Solitalea lacus: one gene and its partner. The protein of the gene in region 2 interacts with the protein of the main gene of each other region in a pairwise test. Links are inferred from orthologs where the notes say so. Each region holds a gene or a part of one and is shown on either strand. Other genes may lie near its edges. The genes, in order: priA and L2B55_RS00095.

The links.
Region 1: the proteins of L2B55_RS00095 (region 2) and priA interact in binary tests that used the Escherichia coli proteins (3 or more experiments, as listed by UniProt). The link is inferred for Solitalea lacus from one-to-one orthologs.

Annotation. Positions count from the first base shown.
Region 1 is NZ_CP091740.1:3,215,220-3,225,004, reverse strand. The notes cover bases 3,149-6,255. They hold priA (replication restart helicase PriA), read right to left. Parts: upstream 5,891-6,255; coding sequence 3,407-5,890; downstream 3,149-3,406. Other genes in these bases: L2B55_RS13965 (DUF423 domain-containing protein), read right to left, coding at 5,962-6,255; L2B55_RS13975 (hypothetical protein), read left to right, coding at 3,149-3,410. Outside these bases: L2B55_RS13990 (Nramp family divalent metal transporter), read left to right, coding at 1-1,368; SsrA-binding protein SmpB, read left to right, coding at 1,455-1,907; L2B55_RS13980 (protein-L-isoaspartate(D-aspartate) O-methyltransferase), read right to left, coding at 1,969-2,613; more of L2B55_RS13975, read left to right, coding at 2,730-3,148; more of L2B55_RS13965, read right to left, coding at 6,256-6,354; L2B55_RS13960 (DUF3352 domain-containing protein), read left to right, coding at 6,465-9,191; L2B55_RS13955 (DUF5723 family protein), read left to right, coding at 9,334-9,785.
Region 2 is NZ_CP091740.1:34,536-43,899, forward strand. The notes cover bases 56-2,741. They hold L2B55_RS00095 (single-stranded DNA-binding protein), read right to left. Parts: upstream 1,791-2,741; coding sequence 1,320-1,790; downstream 56-1,319. Other genes in these bases: L2B55_RS00090 (OmpA family protein), read right to left, coding at 56-1,163; mutY (A/G-specific adenine glycosylase), read right to left, coding at 1,833-2,741. Also shown: more of L2B55_RS00090, read right to left, coding at 1-55; more of mutY, read right to left, coding at 2,742-2,876; L2B55_RS00105 (HU family DNA-binding protein), read left to right, coding at 2,925-3,302; L2B55_RS00110 (tetratricopeptide repeat protein), read left to right, coding at 3,320-4,150; L2B55_RS00120 (Rne/Rng family ribonuclease), read left to right, coding at 4,518-6,068; L2B55_RS00125 (PLDc N-terminal domain-containing protein), read right to left, coding at 6,153-6,395; DNA repair protein RadA, read left to right, coding at 6,564-7,952; L2B55_RS00135 (DUF1572 family protein), read left to right, coding at 7,955-8,485; L2B55_RS00140 (hypothetical protein), read left to right, coding at 8,686-8,976; L2B55_RS00145 (AMP-dependent synthetase/ligase), read right to left, coding at 9,037-9,364. UniProt on the Escherichia coli protein: Plays an important role in DNA replication, recombination and repair. Binds to ssDNA and to an array of partner proteins to recruit them to their sites of action during DNA metabolism. Acts as a sliding platform that migrates on DNA via reptation.

The DNA of each region.
Region 1 (9,785 bases), 3.2 Mb from region 2 along the record:
ATTATTGGCCTGTCATTTTTGGTTGATGTTTTTATCGCTCAACCTGATTTTGGAGAAGTTGCAAAAGGTTTTAAGCCCTCTATTTTAGGAGGGGATGCTCTTTATATAGCGATTGGAATAATAGGAGCTACAGTAATGCCACACAATCTGTATTTACACTCATCCTTAGTGCAGACACGAAAGATTGGTGGTGAGCGAAAAAGCCTTAGAGAGGCCCTCAAGTTCAATTTTTTTGATACTACGATTGCACTGAATCTTGCATTTTTTGTTAACGCGTCTATTTTGATTTTGGCAGCCGCCGCATTTCATAACAATGGATATTATGACGTGGCTGATATTGAAGATGCTCATGAGTTGCTGACATCAATCTTCGGGTCATTAGCTCCGGCACTATTTGCAATTGCTTTAATTGCGTCCGGACAAAGTTCTACCATTACAGGAACCCTAGCCGGCCAAATTGTAATGGAAGGTTATTTGAACTTACGTATTAGGCCATGGTTACGTAGATTGCTTACTCGTTTAATTGCAATTGTTCCTGCCTTTGTAACTATTATTTGGTTGGGCGAGGAAAAACTAGGGGAATTATTAGTACTCAGTCAGGTGGTTTTAAGTTTGCAATTAGGGTTTGCAATAATTCCACTCATTCATTTTTGTAGTGATAGAATGCAGATGAATGGCTTTGCTATTAAATTATGGGTGAAAATATTGGCCTGGATTTGCGCAACGCTCATCATTTCGTTAAATGTAAAACTGGTGATAGAAGAAATTACAAGTTGGATTAAAACAGCAGGTAAAGATGTAATCTATATCTATATTTTTGTGATACCGATTGCCATTTTATGCGGTTGCTTACTAATCTATGTGATTTTCTCGCCTTTTGTTAGAAGGAAAAGCCCTAAAGACGACTTTTTGCCTCACGGAGAAGCTTTGGATCTCGAGTCTCCTGAAATTATATTCTATAAAAACATTGCCGTAACAGTTGATTTTTCAGAAATGGATAAGCACTCAATTCGTAATGCTTTGGTTCAAGGGGGCAAAGATGCTTCCTATACCTTGATCCATATTGTTGAAACAGCAGGGGCTCAATATCTTGGGCAGAATATTAATGATTTTGAAACCCGTAGTGATATCAGAAACCTGGAGAAATATGTAGCCGAGATTGAAGGAATGGGATATGATGTAAGCTATCAAATAGGCTATGGTAATCCGGCAAAAAGTATCTCTGAAATTGTAAATTCAAACCCGATTGATTTATTAGTAATGGGGGCACATGGTCATAAAGCCTTAAAAGATGTTATCTTTGGGGCCACAGTTGACACTGTAAGACACAAAGTAAAAGTGCCGGTGTTAATTATAAAACCACAATGATTGAGTGATAGGGGGAGAACAGGGCCACGGCATAAATCAGGCCATTTTTTCATCCAAACACTTTCTCGTACATTCATTAAATAGACATGTCGGGTAATAACATTAATATAAAGAATAAAAAGGCGTACTTCGAGTATCATATAATTGATAAGTATACTGCCGGAGTAAAGCTATTAGGAACCGAGATTAAGTCGGTAAGAGAGGGCAAAGTGAATATAAATGATGCATTTTGTGCTTTTATGGATAATGAGCTTTACATCCGCAATATGCACATTGCTGAATATTCGCATGGTTCATTTTATAATCATGAGGCTAAGCGTGACAGAGTTTTACTTTTGCAGAAAAAAGAATTAAAAAAATTAGCTCAAAAAACAAAAGAGAAGGGCTATACAATTGTGCCTCTTTACATGTTTATCAATGAGCGCGGTTTTGCTAAAATTGAGATTGCACTTGCTCAGGGGAAAAAAGAATTTGATAAACGCGAAAGTATTAAGGAGCGAGATGCAAAAGTAGAGATGGGCAGACTGAGGAAGTTTTAATAATGAGATTTACAATTTTAGATTTTAGGCTAAAATTGTAAATCTTGAATTGTCGACTTATTTACCAAGCCTTGTCACCAATAAGGGGTACGAACCTGAATTGGGCAAATTCTACCTTTTCAAACTCGTTTTCAGATATCCTTAAAACGGTTGTCATGGTTTGAACTTGTTCATCACCCACAGGGATAACCAAAATACCTCCAATTGCCAATTGTTTTAATAATGTTTCAGGAATACCAGGTGCTCCGGCGGTAACCAATATTTTGTTGAAAGGAGCCTGTTCCGGTATGCCCATAGAACCGTCCCCTAAATAAAAATGAGGGTGATAGCCTAATTTAGGCAAAAACTTAGTCGTTTTGTCATACAGCTCTTTTTGTCGTTCAATAGTATAGACTTCTGCACCCAGTTCCAATAGAATGGAGGTTTGGTAACCCGAACCTGTTCCAATCTCCAAAACTCTCTCTCCCGGTTGAATGTGCAATAGTTCTGTTTGGTAGGCTACCGTATAGGGTTGTGAAATAGTTTGCCCTGCATCAATTTTCAGCGCCTTATCAGCATAGGCAACCTCTGCAGTGTATTTGTCAACAAAAAAGTGTCGCGGAATCTTTTCAATAGAAATTAGAACCTTTTCATCTTTAATGCCTTTCTCTCTCAGCTGCTTAACCAATACTTTTCTTAATCCTTTGTGTTTATATGAATCGAGCATTAAATGTGAATTTTAATTAATAAAATATCAAAAATACAATAAATTTGACTCAATTTATGAAAGGGGGCGGTGAAAAAGCCAAACTCTTATTTGCTTTTCAAATCTAATTTATTCAAATGATCAAACTTAGACTATTATTTATCTTAACTCTTTTATTTTTATTTAGTAAACCATCAGAGGCTCAAAATATTTCGCCTTATAAGTATAGTTTTGGCCTTAATTTGGTAAGTTATAATGAGCAAATTCCTGTTGTAGGAACTGATTATAACAACAATGACTATGTTGCTAGCTATGCAAACGAATTAATATTTAAAGTTCGGAATAATCTTTTTTCTTTTCGCTTAGGTGCTAGATATAATCACTTTAACGATCAAAATCCAACGCCGGATTGTGCAACTTGTGCAAGCAATACTGGTAAGTATCAAAATTTAAAGGTTGGCTTAGGATTTGAACGCGAGTTTTTATACACATTAGTTCGTCCAGTAATCGGTTTAGATTTATTTTATTATCGATCAGATTATAAAGGGCAAACATTACCATCATTAGGGGTAGAATCAAATTATACAAATAACAGAAATGGAGCAGGGTTTTCTCCATTTATTGGTATTAAATTTTATCCTGTTGATCGAGTAACAATAATGGCTTCCTCATCAATTGAAAGTATTTGGTTTCATGAGAAATCAGAAACAGAAACCAATGGGATTAAATATTCAACTCCAGGACACTATTCGTTTGAAACTTATTTTAATCCTATTGCCGGGCTAACCCTGATATATAACTTTGGATCTGAGGATTAATAGGGATCAACATCAATCTTTATCAGGCTGTTGCGGTTCTCTTTTTGAGTATAAAAGCGTTCAATAGCAGCCTGAATTAGCTGTTTAACTTTACCAATTGAAACATTCTCTCTTTCAACCTTAATTAATATTGTTTTGATATAAAAATTACGGATTCTAACAATTAAAGGAAATTCAGGTCCTAAGACGCGTTTCCCTAATTGTAACTTCAGATCTTTGGCTAAAAACTCAGCTGATTCACTTACTTGGTTAAGGTCCCTGTTTTTAATGTCAATTTGAATTAAACGGAAAAATGGAGGATACTGGAAGCCACTACGCTCGGCCAATTCTGCCTTGAATAGCAAATCGTACTTATTGTACATTACCCACTCAATCACTTTATGCGAAGGTTGATTACTTTGAACAATTACTTTACCTCTACTATTTCTTCGGCCGGCACGTCCGCTAACTTGAGTCATTAATTGGTAGCTGCGTTCAAAAGCTCTAAAATCAGGATAATTGAGCATGGCATCGGCATTGAGAATGCCAATTAAACTGACATTTTCAAAGTCTAACCCTTTGGTGACCATTTGGGTTCCAACCAAAATATCAATTTTGCGTTCTTCAAAATCATTAATTAACTGTTGGTAGCCATATTTACTTCTGGTCGAATCGAGGTCCATGCGTGCAATACGTGCCGAAGGAAACATAATGGCAAGTTCATCTTCAATTTTTTCTGTACCAAAGCCTTTTTGTTCAACTTGGGTGCTGCCACATGCCGGACAACGATAGAAAATCTCTTCCTTAAATCCGCAGTAATGGCAGTGCAGTTTGTTATCATGTTTATGATAGGTGAGACTTATATCGCAATTAATGCATTTCGGTGTAAAACCGCAAGTCCCGCACACGAGCATAGGCGCATACCCTCTACGGTTTTGAAATAAAATTATCTGTTCTTTTTTGTTTAATGCCAACTCCATTTCTGTAAACAGTAAACTGGAGAAATGGGAGCGCATTGATTTTTGTTTACGCTCTTGCTGTAAATCAGCTACTTGAATTTCGGGAAGTTGAACACCTCCAAAACGTTCGACCAACGAAACCAATTTATAGCGACCGCTGGTTGCATTGAAGTAGCTTTCTACAGATGGTGTAGCCGATCCCAGAATTATTTTAGCGCCATGAAGGTGGGAGAGGTATAAGGCTGTATCGCGTGCATTATATCTCGGAGCAGGATCAAATTGCTTGAATGAGGTTTCATGTTCTTCATCAACAATAATCAACCCTAAATCGGCAAAAGGTAGAAATACTGATGAACGAGCCCCTAAAATGATCTTATATTGATTTTTAAGCGTTTTCTGCCAAATCTCAGCACGTTCATTGTCATTGTATTTGGAATGATAGACGCCAACATTGTCACCAAAATAGGCCTGCAAACGCTGAATCATTTGGGCCGTAAGGGCAATTTCAGGAAGGAGGTACAGTGTTTGTTTTCCGGTTTTTAAGCAGTCCTCAATAAGCTTTATGTAGATCTGTGTTTTGCCGGATGCAGTTACTCCATGCAATAAAACAGGCATGTTTTCCGTAAATCCCTGTAATATTTCAGTCAGTGCGCTTTCTTGTGCAACCGACAGTGTATAGTTTTTTATTAGTTCAATTTCGGGTTCCGAAAATCGGCTAACTTCTTTCTTTTCAATACGAAAAATATCCTTGTCAACCAATGCCGTGAAAGCTGCAGCCGAAGCACCACTTTCTTCCATTAATTCTTTTTTACTAACAGAGGATTTAATTTTTGAAAGATGGAGATACACCATCAATAAATCCACCTGTTTAGGAGCACGCTCAAGTAATTGAAACAGCTCTTTTAATTGTTCAGGACGATTGTAAGCTTTGTGCAGTTGTACAAATGTTTCAAATTTAGGCTTGTATCGGTTATTGAGTTCTTCAGAAACTAAAACAATTTGTTTTTCATTTAACGACTTAACGATAGGCATTACCAATTTTTGCCCCAGTACTTTCATGATGTCGTTAATACTCAACTCGTCTTTAATTTCAAGCGCATCAACAACTAGGTACTCCTTATCAGTAAGCAAGCTCTTATCGAATGTGTGGTCCCGATTCAGTAAAACTTTGGTTTCGCTAGCCAATTTCATGGCCGAAGGAAGGGCCGCATTCATTACTTCGCCAATGTAACACATGTAGTATGATGAAATCCACTGCCACATGCGTAATTGATTTTCGGTAATTAATGGCATGTCATCCAATATCGAAATGATATATTTAGCTTCATACAATGTTGGAGCATCAGTTGTCAGTTGATTTACCAGGGCGGTATATACTTTGTTTTTTCCGAACTGCACCACAACCCGTTGCCCAACTCTTATCTGTTGATTCAATTCATGCGGAACTCGATAGGTATAATTGCGCGAAATAGCCAATGGGAGTATCACCTCGGCAAATAACGTTACCCTGTCGTTATAATCACCATTATGAAGCTTAAGCATATAGGAATTGAGCTGTTAGATTTTCGATATTAAAAATAGACAACGCAAATTCGATGATAAGTTACTAACACTTACATTCGTTCGCGCATAGCTCCAATAAAGATTGACATCCAGCCAATAATAAAGGATATACCCCCGAATGGAGTTATGATGCCAATAAAAGTTGTGTTGCTTATGCCAATAAGGTCTTTTAAAGCCAAAATGTATAATGAACCGGAGAACAAAACAATTCCGGCAAGGAAAAACCAAACAGCTCTTAAAAATGAACTTTTAACGGATATTTTAGGGTAAAATGCCAAAACCAGCATCACCATAGTGTGGTAAAATTGATATTGAACTCCTTTTTCCCAAATAGAAAGCTGGTAATCATTAAGCAGAGGTTTAAGTCCGTGAGCCCCAAATGCACCCAGTCCTACAGCCAGAGCTCCGCAAATGGCTGCAATCATTAAAACTTGTTTTTGCATGAACGGAAGGTTAATCGTTTTATGAAATAAGCAACAAAATTAACAACAGTTTACAAGAAATAAACGTTAGAAAAGTGTAAAAGTATATTTTTGTTTATAAATCATTCTCAATGAATAAATTTTGGGCAACAGTGATATTACTGATTACAGCAGTAATCTCAGTGGCATACTTCTATTTTAAAAACTTAAACTCAAGTCTCTCGCAAACACAACCTTTTAAAGCTATTCCGGTTACGGCAGCTATAGTTGTTGATTTTCAGCATTCTGATGAACTTTTCTCCTTTTTTAAAAAGAGTGACATGTTTACTAATTTGTTTACATCTAACCAGAATGAAAAATTTAAACTGCTAAACAGCTATTTTCTTCAGCATGCTGATTTAGGAAAACAGCTTAAAAAAAGTCGGATGCTTGTATCTCTTCATCCTACAACAGCCGGAAATACCGAATTGTTATTTGTCGTTGCTATAGATAACCAAGAAGAACTGAAAAACTATTTTAAAAATTTGGATGATAATGAAACTGGATTAAAGTTTTCAACCAAGAAAATTGAAGATACCGACGTTTATGCAATTTCACTTGAAAATAAAGCAGTGTTTTCGCTGTGCAGAACAAATGGCATGTTGATTGGGAGTTTTGATGAGCAGTTGATAAGAGAGAGTATAGAAGTGCAAAGGAATACCGCTGCTCCTTCATTCGGGACGTTTTTTAAGGTGGAAAATGTTAAAAAAATGGCATTAAATGCTTCTCTTTACATTAATTATAAGCAATTGCCAGTAGTTGTTGATGCTTTCTTGAACAAGGCGGACCAGGGAGAATTCAATTTTTTGTCACAAATAGCTCAGTCAAGCTTTCTCAATCTTAATTTTAAAAGTGATGCACTTATGTTTAACGGCATTACTCAGGCAAGTCTTTCCAATGCAGAGTATTTAGCTTTGTTTTTAAATCAAAAAGCACAAAAAATTACAATTCCATCTGTTGTAGCCAACCAAACATCGGTTTTAATTGATTTCGGCATTAGTAACTATTCACAATTTAAAAAAGATCATAAAGTCTTTTTGGGGCAAAGCAAACAAATTGGAGCCTATGATACGTGGTTAGATTCATTCAATAAAATATATAAATCAGACTTTGAAAATGATTGGGCTGATTTTATGGGAAATGAATTCGCCTTGGCTATTTATGACAATGACGGTTTAACTGTAAGGGCAAATCATTTGGGGATTATCGCATTGAAAGATACTTCTAAAGCCTCCGCTTTTTTGAAGAATATTGTATATGTGGATAAAGGTAGAAGAAGCTCTCCTGCGTTTGAGCCTTTTTACAAGGGATATCCTGTTTTTTATTGCAGTTATCCTGATTTATTGAGCTCTGCATTGGGTGGCGTTTTTAAGGAAATCAGAAGACCTTACTTTACCATAGTGAATAATTGGCTTATTACCGCAGCATCTCAAGGAGTTTTGCAGCAGTTTATTGATGAATATCAATCTTTAAATTATCTGGATCAGGACAAAAGCTATCTAAGTTATAAGCAGTACATCAATGAGGAATCATCTGTTTTCGTTTATCTAAACTTTGCAAATAGCAAACGTATGCTCTTGAACGGAATACAAAAAGATTACTTTAATTACCTTTCCGCGGATCAAGGATTTAACAACTTTTATGGATTAACCTATCAGTTAAATACTAGTGGAGGGCAGTTTTTCAGTAATTTAAATTTGTTGTATCAACCTCATCAAAATAAACTTACCTCAAAAGACAACTCTAAATACACACTTGCAAAAACAATTAGTTTAGATGCCGATATGAATGCTGCTCCTGTTTTAATAAGCTCTTCGGCAGGAAAAAATAACTGGTTATTTACTGATATACAAAACCAATTGTATTTCTACACTGAAGAAGGGCGTTTGCTTTGGAAAGTAAAATTGGCAGAACCAATTATGGGAGAGGTTAAATCTGTTCAAAAAAATGGCAGTCCTTTGCTGATTTTTAATACAGCAAGTAAACTATATGTAACTGATGAAAACGGAAAGCCTTTACCTCATTTTCCGATTAGTTTTCGCAAACGTATTACTACTCCGGTGTCTTTGTTCGATTATGATAACAATAATGATTATCGCATTGTAACCACTTTGCAGGATCAGTCAATTTTAATATATGATTTAAATGGAAAGGCTCTTGAAGGCTGGAATCCCAAACGTAATGTTGGATTATTTAACCAATCCGTTCAGCTAGCCAAAGTAAGTGGAATTTCTTTTTTATTTGGCTATACAAATGATAATAGGTTTGTGTATTTCGATAGAAAAGGTAAACAACTTGCAACAGGAAAGGTGCCGGTTTTAATCAAAAATCAATTTTATCGGTCAACAGGAACAAACACTGCCAATTCAAAATATGTTAGTGCTGATACGGCTGGAAATGTAGTAACTGTGTTTTTTGATGGAAGGGTAAGAGAGAAAAGTTTAGGTGCCTGGTCTGGAGAGCATTTCTTTGCCTTGAAAAATATAGCAGGAGACTCAACACCCGAATATGTGTTTTTCGATAAGAATCATTTGTTTGTTTATTCAACTGATGGGTCATTGGTGTATGACTATGAGCCAGTTGGAGAGGCAGGCAATACTGTTCAGTTTTTTGAAGAACAACCCGAAAAATATTTAATTGGTTTAACAATACCTAAAGCTGGCGAGTTGTTAATGTTATCTGACAAGGGTGAAACGGTTTCAGGGTTTCCGTTAGAAGGCAATACCCCGTTTTTATATTACAATTCATCGATTTATGGTAAAAAATGTGTGGTAACCGGACTTTTAGGCAAAAAAGTTGCGGTGTATAAAATGAATTGAGTTAAACCGGACCTATAACTTTTTTAATTTTTAATTAACTCTTGATGCCTTAAGGTAAACGGCTTATCTTACTAGAAGATTATTAAAATATTCTAGAGTTTGGTAGTTCACAGATTTCCTATTTAAAGATTGAGTCAACCTTATGAAAAGAGTCTTTACGCTTCTTGCGGTAATAGTTTTAGGTAGCACTAATTTAATTGCCCAGCGTGTATCTGTTTTTGGAACAGGTACTTTGTTTGAATCGCTGGAAAATCCATCAACTGGCGTTTTAAATAAGAATTGTAACACATTCCAGTTCAATTGTTTTGTGCCTTCTTTTAATTTCGATGGCCGACTTTTTGGAGATGCTGATACCTTATTACGGAACTATGCATTGAATAATAGTAAGGCAATAAACAAAATAGCACCTTTTTCTAATCCTCAAAAGTTAAACTATGGAGCAGGAGTTGCCACATTTAACTGGTTGGCAGCAAAGATTTTGATCAATTATCGTAATGAATCGGAATTGTTGATAGATGTTTCTTCAAAAGCCTATGGCACAGGAGATGTGAAAAATGAAGCTATTTCTTTAGCCAATAAAGACAATATTGGTAT
Region 2 (9,364 bases):
TCGGCCTTAACATTGTTAGCTCTATCTGTCGAAAGTTTAAGATTGGCTTTAGCATCACCAACATTGTCTGTATAGCCTCCAATTTTCACTTCTACATTAGGATAGGCTTTCAAAATCTCGGCAATGTTCTGCAATTGTTCTTGTGATTCTGGCTTTAAAACAGCCGAACCGGTTTCAAAAGTTAACCGGTCAAACGAAAACCATGTAGTCTTATCAACCGGTTTGTTTGCATCTTCAATAAAGGCAATCAGTTTATTTTCGATACCAAACTCAGGAATATTTAACTCAATACCATTGGGTAATTTTCTTTTGAAGAAAGCTCCCAATTTTTCTGCTGCTTTTGTTGCTGCATCAGAAGCCATCTGTGCTGCTGTGTCTACCATTTCCGTAGCCTTATCAACCATTGAGTCAACAGTTGGGGTTACAGCAGTCATATCAGGTTTTTTATTACAACTTCTCCACAAGAAAAATACTGCTAACAGCGCAACAGCAGCAAGTAATAAATTACGCAGCCATGATGATCCGCTCGGAGAAGGTGCTGCATGCTCCGCATGTCGGGCCGCCCCCGTAACTGTATCCTTTATACTTCCTAAATTGGATCCCAAATTGGCCAAACTACCCAAGCCGAGTAAACTACTTAAACCGGCTGGAGCAGCATTAATGATATTATCTTTCTGACTACCTAAAAAGCTAAGAAGACCACTCAACCCAAGACCTTCATTAACAACTTTTTTCCCTAAGAAACTCATCACTATCGTAGCTGCCAGGCTCAGAATAGAACCGGCGCTTGAACTTTTAAGCCCAGAAACACTCCCCAACATAGTGGACAATTCAGCTGTTTTATCCCCAAAAAGCGATGAAAGAAGCTTTTTCCCTTGTTCAATCACACCCCCTGATTCCCCACTACCCAACCCTGTCAATAAATCATTAGGATGAGACAGGACACTATTTGCACCTCCTCCTGCACCTTTGATCAAATCAAAGATGCCACTCATTGCAGATGAATCCGATGATTTATTTAATAACCCTGCCAAAATACTTGGGAATGCAGTTCCCATTGCTGAGCTTACACTACTAGGTGATTCATCAAACATTGAGGATGCCTGAGAAACCAAATCGGGGGAGACAAACCCTTTGAGGGTGTCAATAATATTTGTTGCCATAAATTTTAGATTTTGGTTTATAAATAGAGTGTTTACAGGTTATCTTTTAAAGATAACGTTTTCAACTGACTATTAATCAATATTTTAATAACAAAGAAGGCAGACTCTTTAATAGAATCTGCCTCGTTATAAATAGATGCTCTAAATAACAATAAATTAAAATGGAAGATCATCGTCTGGCGAATCTTGGCTTGCAGAAATTGCCGCAGGAATATGTTCATCAACCTTTCCTTGATTTTGCGAAGATTCATACGTTCCCGAAGAGCTGTAACTGCCTCCATTTACTGGTTCGTTATCACTCTTTCTTCCCAACATGGTAAAGTTATCGGCTACAATCTCCGTTTGGTAGCGCTTGTGTCCTTCCTTATCTTCCCAAGAACGGGTTCGGAGTTTACCTTCAATGTAAACCAACTTACCTTTAACAAGGAATTTCTCAGCAATGTCGGCCAAACCTCGCCACATTACAATATTGTGCCATTCAGTTTGTTCAACCTTTTTACCATCTTTTGTATATGTTTCGGAGGTTGCCAAAGGGAAACTTGCCACCTTTACACCGCCTTCCAGGTGTCTTAATTCGGGATCCTTGCCCAAATGTCCAACTAAGATAACTTTGTTAATTCCAGACATAGATAAACTGTATTTAGCTCAATTTAGATTTTTCAGAATAAGTTAAAACTTTTTTAAATAATTATCAACTAATTTTGGTACAGCATAGTTCTCCATCATTTCTCCCGCAACCCAACAACCATTTTCAAAACTATCTATCCTATAACCAATTGCTTCCATTTCCCAGAAACGGGCATATATAACTTGGTGAGATAAAACATGTTTTTTCTCATCTGAAACCGACATAATTCTGAACGATTTCCCGGGAAAAATTCTCTGAAAAAAATTGTCTTTCAGTATCTCTTCTTCAGATAATGACCTTGAGCTTTCTATCAACGGAAAATCATACATGTTTTGCCATATATCTTTTCCTAAACGCTTCTTTAACAGTACACCATCGTCCTGTCTAAAGATCAAATAATTGAAATAACGCGACTTAGTCACAATCTTTTTAGCCTTAACAGGCAATTCACTTATCTTCTGTTCTTTATATGCAACACAGGTAAGTTTTAGCGGACAATCTCCACAATTTGGAGCAACAGGTTTACATTGCCGGGCTCCAAACTCCATAATTGCCTGATTATAAACCGTAGGCTCTGCATATAATAGCAATTCATAGGCCAATTCTTTGAATTGCTTCTTTCCTGCACTGCTATCTATGGGTGTTTCAATCCCGAAATGCCTTGAAAGCAGCCGATAGACATTGCCGTCAACCACCGCATGACGTTCATTAGCAGAAAATGACGAGATAGCCGCTGCTGTATATTCTCCAACCCCCTTGAGCTTTATTAATTGCTCGTACTGTGTCGGAAATACTCCATTGTATTGTTCAATTACAATCTTTGCAGTAGCGTGCATGTTACGGGCACGGGAATAGTACCCTAACCCCTGCCATAGCTTGAGTACTTCATCTTCTGATGCCTGGGCTAATTCGGTTACTGTATTGAACCGTTCATGAAATTTATGAAAATAAGGGAGCCCTTGTTCCACACGTGTTTGCTGCAAAATAACTTCAGAAAGCCATATTACATAGGCATCTTGTGTGTTGCGCCAAGGCAAATCTCTCTTATTAATTTTGTACCATTTTGTAACTTCTTCAACAAACACTTAAAAAAATATTTTTTTGATTTTTATAATCGGTTTAAACACATAACTTTGCAACCCCAAATTAATGAAGACGTTAGGACTTTAAAAAGAAAAAAGATGACTAAAGCTGAGGTAATTGCAGAAATTGCACAAAAAACTGGAATTGAGAAAGTTGATGTAGCAGAGTGTGTTGAAGCATTTTTCAAAGTAATCAAAAACTCAATGATTGAAGGCGAGAATGTTTATGTGAGAGGATTTGGAAGCTTTGTTATCAAAAAAAGAGCTGAAAAAACTGCCAGAAATATTTCTAAAAACACTGCAATCATTATTCCTGAGCACTTTATCCCAAGCTTTAAACCGGCAAAAGTGTTTGTAGAGAAAGTAAAAAACAGCAGTGCGAAAGCTAAAATGGCTGCAGCTGCTGCAGAAAGAGTAGTAGAAGCGTAATTTAACACCCTATCAAATTGTTGTCGAGAAAACAAATAATAGTCATTCTGTCGGTAGTTATACTGGTTGGAGTTCTGTATTCACTCGACATCAAAGGGCTGGTAAACCCCAAAGAGGGCAAGAAAGCGGAGGAGGCTCAGGCCGAATCAACAGTTTCAACAGAATCGATTGCTAAATCGGCAAAAAAACAGTTAAACCCTGGAACAGCCAAACGAATTGAAGATCTGGAAGCTCAATTAGCCAAAGACCCTCAAAATGCCGAATTGAAAAAAGCACTCGCTCAAGAATGGGAAAAAGCAAGTTTAAGCTACAGCTATGTAAGTGGCTTGTACTACTATGAAATTGCCCAAACACAACCAGAGTTAAAAAATTGGTTAACAGCGGGAGATAAATTACAGGCAGGAATTTCCGCATTAAATGATAGCTTGGCAGTGAAGTTTGTTGTTGAAAAAGCAATAAATTCTTACCAAAAAGCGCTGGAAATGGATCCTGAAAATTTAGATGCTAAAACCGGTTTAGGGATCTGTTTTGTTGAAGCTACTCAAAACCCAATGCAGGGTATTACTTTGCTTCGCGAGGTAGTTGAAAAAGACCCTGAAAACGTAAAAGCAAACCTAAATTTAGGATTGTTTTCTATGCGATCAGGCCAGTATGATAAAGCTGAAAAACGCTTTATCACCGTTCTGAAAAAAGCCCCAAGTGGCGATGCTTATTTTTACCTGGGTGAAACGTATCGAAACCTGGGCCAAAAGGCTAAAGCAATTGAGGCTTATCAGAAATCAAAGGAATTCATAGTTGATCCGCAGTTTACTGCGCAAATTGACATGATTATAAAAGAGCTTAAATAAATTGTAACACCTTAAAACGACTTTAAGTTATGCCAAGCGGTAAGAAAAGAAAAAGACATAAAATGGCTACCCACAAGCGCAAAAAACGCTTAAGAAAAAACAGACATAAGAAGAAATAGTTAATCTTCTTTTCGCTATTATTGCTTACAAGGACATAAACTGCAAAACAATGCGCTTGTGTCCTTGTTTTTCGTCTATTTAATCAGTTTTTAAGGTTTACAGTAGCCATTAAAAACGATAATAGTTAGCTTATGAATAATTGTAATCATAAGCACTTTGTTGGAATTCAGTAGAGAATTAATCGTATTTCTAACCATCTCACTTGTTGGCAGTATGCTAATCAAGTAGATTATCTGGGATTTATTTTTTGGTAAAGGAACTTCTAATCAATTCAACTCCAACCGGAGTTACCATCGCCTTATTAAAAGATAAACAACTTGTAGAGCTACATCAGGAACAGCGTAATAAGAATTATGCTGTTGGCGATATTTATCTTGGCCGTATTAAAAAAATAATGCCGGGCTTAAACGCCGCATTTGTTGATGTAGGTTATGAGAAGGATGCCTTTTTGCACTACCTCGACCTCGGTCCGCAGGTACGTTCGCTATTAAAGGTAACCAAAGAAGTACGAAACGGAAGTCACAATTACCACGATCTTCAAAGCTTTAAAGGTGAAGAGGATATTAATAAAAGCGGTAAGATTTCTGAAGTTCTTAGCAAGAACCAACTAATACCTGTTCAAATTGCTAAAGAACCTATTTCAACCAAAGGCCCACGCTTAAGTTCAGATATTTCTTTAGCCGGTCGTTTTGTGGTGCTTGTACCTTTTTCTGACACCATTTCCATCTCAAAAAAAATCAAAACTTCAGCAGAGCGCATGCGTCTGAAGAAACTGATTGAAAGCATTAAACCAAAAAACTTTGGCGTAATCATCAGAACGGTTTCTGAAAACAAAGGTGTAGCTGAGCTGCATGCAGATTTAACTGAGTTGGTAAATAAATGGGAGGAGTTTGCACGCAGATTAAAGACGGCCGAGCCTACACGAAAGGTTCTGGGTGAAATCGACCGTACATCAAGCATTCTACGAGATATATTAAGCCCTGATTTTCAAAACATTATTGTTGATGATCAAGGAATTTACGAGGAAATACGTTCGTACATTCATAACATTGCCCCTGAGCAGGAGAAAATCGTTAAACTTCACAAAGGTCGTGAAGCTCTTTTTGAGCAATATGGCATTGAGAAGCAAATAAAATCATCATTCGGCCGCACTGTAAATTTCCATGGTGGAGCTTACCTGATCATCGAAAGCACTGAGGCTATGCATGTTATCGATGTAAACAGCGGTAACCGCAATGCCAGCGAAGACACTCAGGAAGAAAATGCACTGCTGGTAAACACTGAGGCTGCAAAAGAAATTGCCCGTCAATTGCGCTTACGCGATTTAGGCGGTATTATCGTGATTGATTTTATTGATATGCACAAACCGACTAACCGTAAAGCTTTATACGATGCTTTGCGTAAAGAAATGTCGGAAGACCGTGCAAAACACACAATTTTACCACCAAGTAAATTTGGCTTAGTACAAATTACCCGCCAACGTGTTCGTCCTGAAATGAATATTGTTACTGTTGAAAAGTGCCCAACTTGTAACGGTACCGGCGAGGTGAAAGCCACCATTACTTTGATTGATGACATTCAAAATAACTTGCAATATATTCTGGAAGAACAAAATGAAGACAATATTACACTATGCGTTCATCCGTACATTGCGGCTTACTTAACCAAAGGCTTTCCTTCAATCCGAATGAAGTGGTTGTTCAATTACCGTAAATGGGTAAAAGTTAAAGCTGTTACTTCATATACGTTAACTGAATATCATTTCTTTAATCCTAGCGAAGAAGAAATCTCTTTCTAGGGCTTGTCATACTTTAGAAAGCGCTATTCATTAGAATTATTATAAAAAAGGAGCCGAAGCTCCTTTCATATTCTTTTTTATCAATTAAGCTTGAACAGGCTCTTTTAATTTATTCCTTATGATTAAGTAAATAATACTTCCAATCAGTGGGAATAACACAATCAAAAGTATCGACAATAAGGTATTAGTACCTGACATATTAGAACGCACAATATCTACTAAACATACCACCCACAATATCAGAGATGGCAAAATTACAATTAGGCCAAAAAGCAGTAATACTATTTCACCTGTGCCAAGATTAAGAAAAGCTAATAAGGTATTCATAAATAAAATTTTTAGGTTGTATTTCAAATATAGTGACCTTTCCTAAAAAGTATACTCAAAGCAAAGCAATCTTATTCCATTTTTTAAATAGGCAATGTGAAAATTTATTAGGCTTATTGCCCATAATTTTCACATTTTCATATTCTCAAATTTTTCAATTTAACTACGTTGTCAAAAATTAAAACCTCCTATTTCTGTCAAAGCTGCGGCTACCAGTCACCTAAATGGCTAGGCAAATGTCCTTCATGCTTATCATGGAATACCTTTGTTGAAGAGGTGATAGAAAAAACTAATAGTAATATTCCTGACTGGAAAGCCCCATCAACTTCAACAAGTTTTCAACGGGCTGCCAAACCACAAGAAATCACCTCTATTGCATATAATGAACAACAGCGCATTCTCACCCATGATGGTGAACTCGACCGTGTTTTGGGAGGAGGGATTGTCCAAGGATCATTAGTGCTGATTGGAGGAGAGCCTGGTATTGGGAAATCAACTTTAATGCTACAATTGGCGTTAACATTGAAGAATCAACGAGTACTTTATGTTTCTGGCGAAGAAAGTGATCAGCAGATAAAGATGCGAGCGGAGCGCATCGATAATGCCAGAGGAAGCGGAAACTGCTACATTCTTACAGAAACCTCTACCCAAAATATTTTCAAGCAGATAGAAGAGCTGGAGCCCAATATTGTCATTATCGATTCGATACAAACATTATATTCTGCTCATATTGACTCAACTCCGGGAAGCGTATCACAAGTTCGGGAATGCACAGCCGAGATGCTCCGCTTTGCGAAAGAAACTTCAACTCCGGTATTCCTGATAGGCCATATAACCAAAGACGGAATGATAGCCGGCCCAAAAATACTGGAGCATATGGTTGATACTGTTTTACAGTTTGAAGGCGACAGGCATTATTCGTACCGCATTTTGCGTGCAGTAAAAAACCGTTTCGGCTCTGCCGCTGAATTGGGCATTTACGAGATGCAGGGAAGCGGCCTAAGAGAAGTGAGTAATCCATCGGAAATCTTATTATCGCAGCGTGATGAGCCTCTTAGTGGCGTTACCGTGTCAGCAACTGTTGAAGGTGCTCGTACCATGTTAGTTGAAACGCAGGCATTGGTTAGCCACTCTGCCTATGGCACTCCACAACGTTCTGCCACAGGTTTTGATATCCGGAGGATGAACATGCTGATTGCAGTTCTGGAAAAAAGAGGCGGCTTCAAGCTTGGAATGAAGGATGTTTTTGTAAATATTACTGGTGGAATCAGGATTGAGGATCCGGCAATCGATTTGGGACTTGTTGCAGCAATTATCTCCTCAAACGAGGACATTCCCGTTTCTTATAAAACTTGCTTTGCTGCCGAGGTTGGCTTATCCGGCGAAATCAGAGCCGTTAACCGTATTGAACAACGCATTGCTGAAGCAGAGAAACTAGGATTTGAACAAATATTTATTTCAAAGTACAACCAAAAATCATTGGATTTAAAACGATTTAACATCGAAATTGTTAGTGTTGGTAAAATTGAAGAAGTGTTTAATTATTTATTTGGTTAACTATGAAAACAATCGGACAGGTTTACATTGAAAATGTTAAGAAGCTTTTCAATTCACAAAAAGAACTTGCAGACAAAACATTTGCACAACTAACTGACAATGAATTGCATTTTACCCCCGATGAAAATACCAACAGCATAGCCATTCAAATTCAGCATATAAGCGGCAATATGAAATCCCGATTTACTGATTTTTTTATTTCTGACGGAGAAAAACCTAATCGTAATCGTGATGAAGAGTTTCAAGAGCGACAATTAACGAGAAGTGAATTACTAGCAACCTGGGAAAGTAGCTGGACTACTCTGATGAATTTGCTAAATACTCTTAAAGACGAGGACTTGCTTAAAACCGTATATATACGTTCAGAGCCTCACTCCGCTTTGGATGCCATCAATCGGCAGGTTAATCATTATGCGTATCATGTTGGCCAAATTGTTCAATTGGGCAAGCTCATTAAAAAAGACAAATGGAGTTCTTTAAGTATCCCACTGAATCAATCACAGGCTTTTAACGATTCCTTTATGAAAAAATAATGCAACTATAACTAAAATATTTCCAGCCAATTACGACCTTAATTCAACTTTATTTCGTATCTTATTTCAGATAAGATTAAACCATTATTCTTAAAATTAGTCTACTTAACCGATACGTATAAATACGCAAATTGAAAATATTATATTGAACTGAATTAAAGTAAAATTACTTTTGGAATAGAAAATTAAACCCAAAGCCTATGGATTTAAATTTAAACGCTCAAACATCTAAATTAGAAAGTATTCCAACCGTTTCTAAGCTCTCGAAAGTATCTTCTGTATATGAAGCTACTGATGGCAAAAATATAGACAATCAAACTGTTAAATTATACCGCAAAGAAGTAATACTTCCGGTTCTTTTAATGTTGGCAACATTAATTATTGGGAACAATACTGGTATTTCTGCTCCAGAGCTAACGATGATAGGAATAGGTTGTGTATGGTACATTGTTTCATGTTACAAAGTATTTCGTGAAGACGAAAAGAACTAATCTTTAATTATTTTTTGAGTATGTAAAAACGGTCGGCAATTACAATTACCGACCGTTTTTTTAGTTCAATGAACTTAAATTCTCATTGTGCAATACATTTTTCCCTTCCGGCGTATAAAGCATTTCAATGCGATCATGATAATGTTCGGCAATCTTACCCCGCACCATTTTCATAGTGCTATTCAAGAAATGATTTTGCTCGGTAAAGCCTTCTGGTAAAACAGCAAAAGTTGCAGGTAACCAGCGCTCCGGGAACATTCCGGAGAATCTTCCGGCACCTTTATACTCATTAAGTTCTGACTGTAAAATTTTAACTGCCTCTTTTTTACCCTCAATTGACTCCCATTCAATACCCTTTTGTTTTAAATATGACTTTATCGACTCTTTA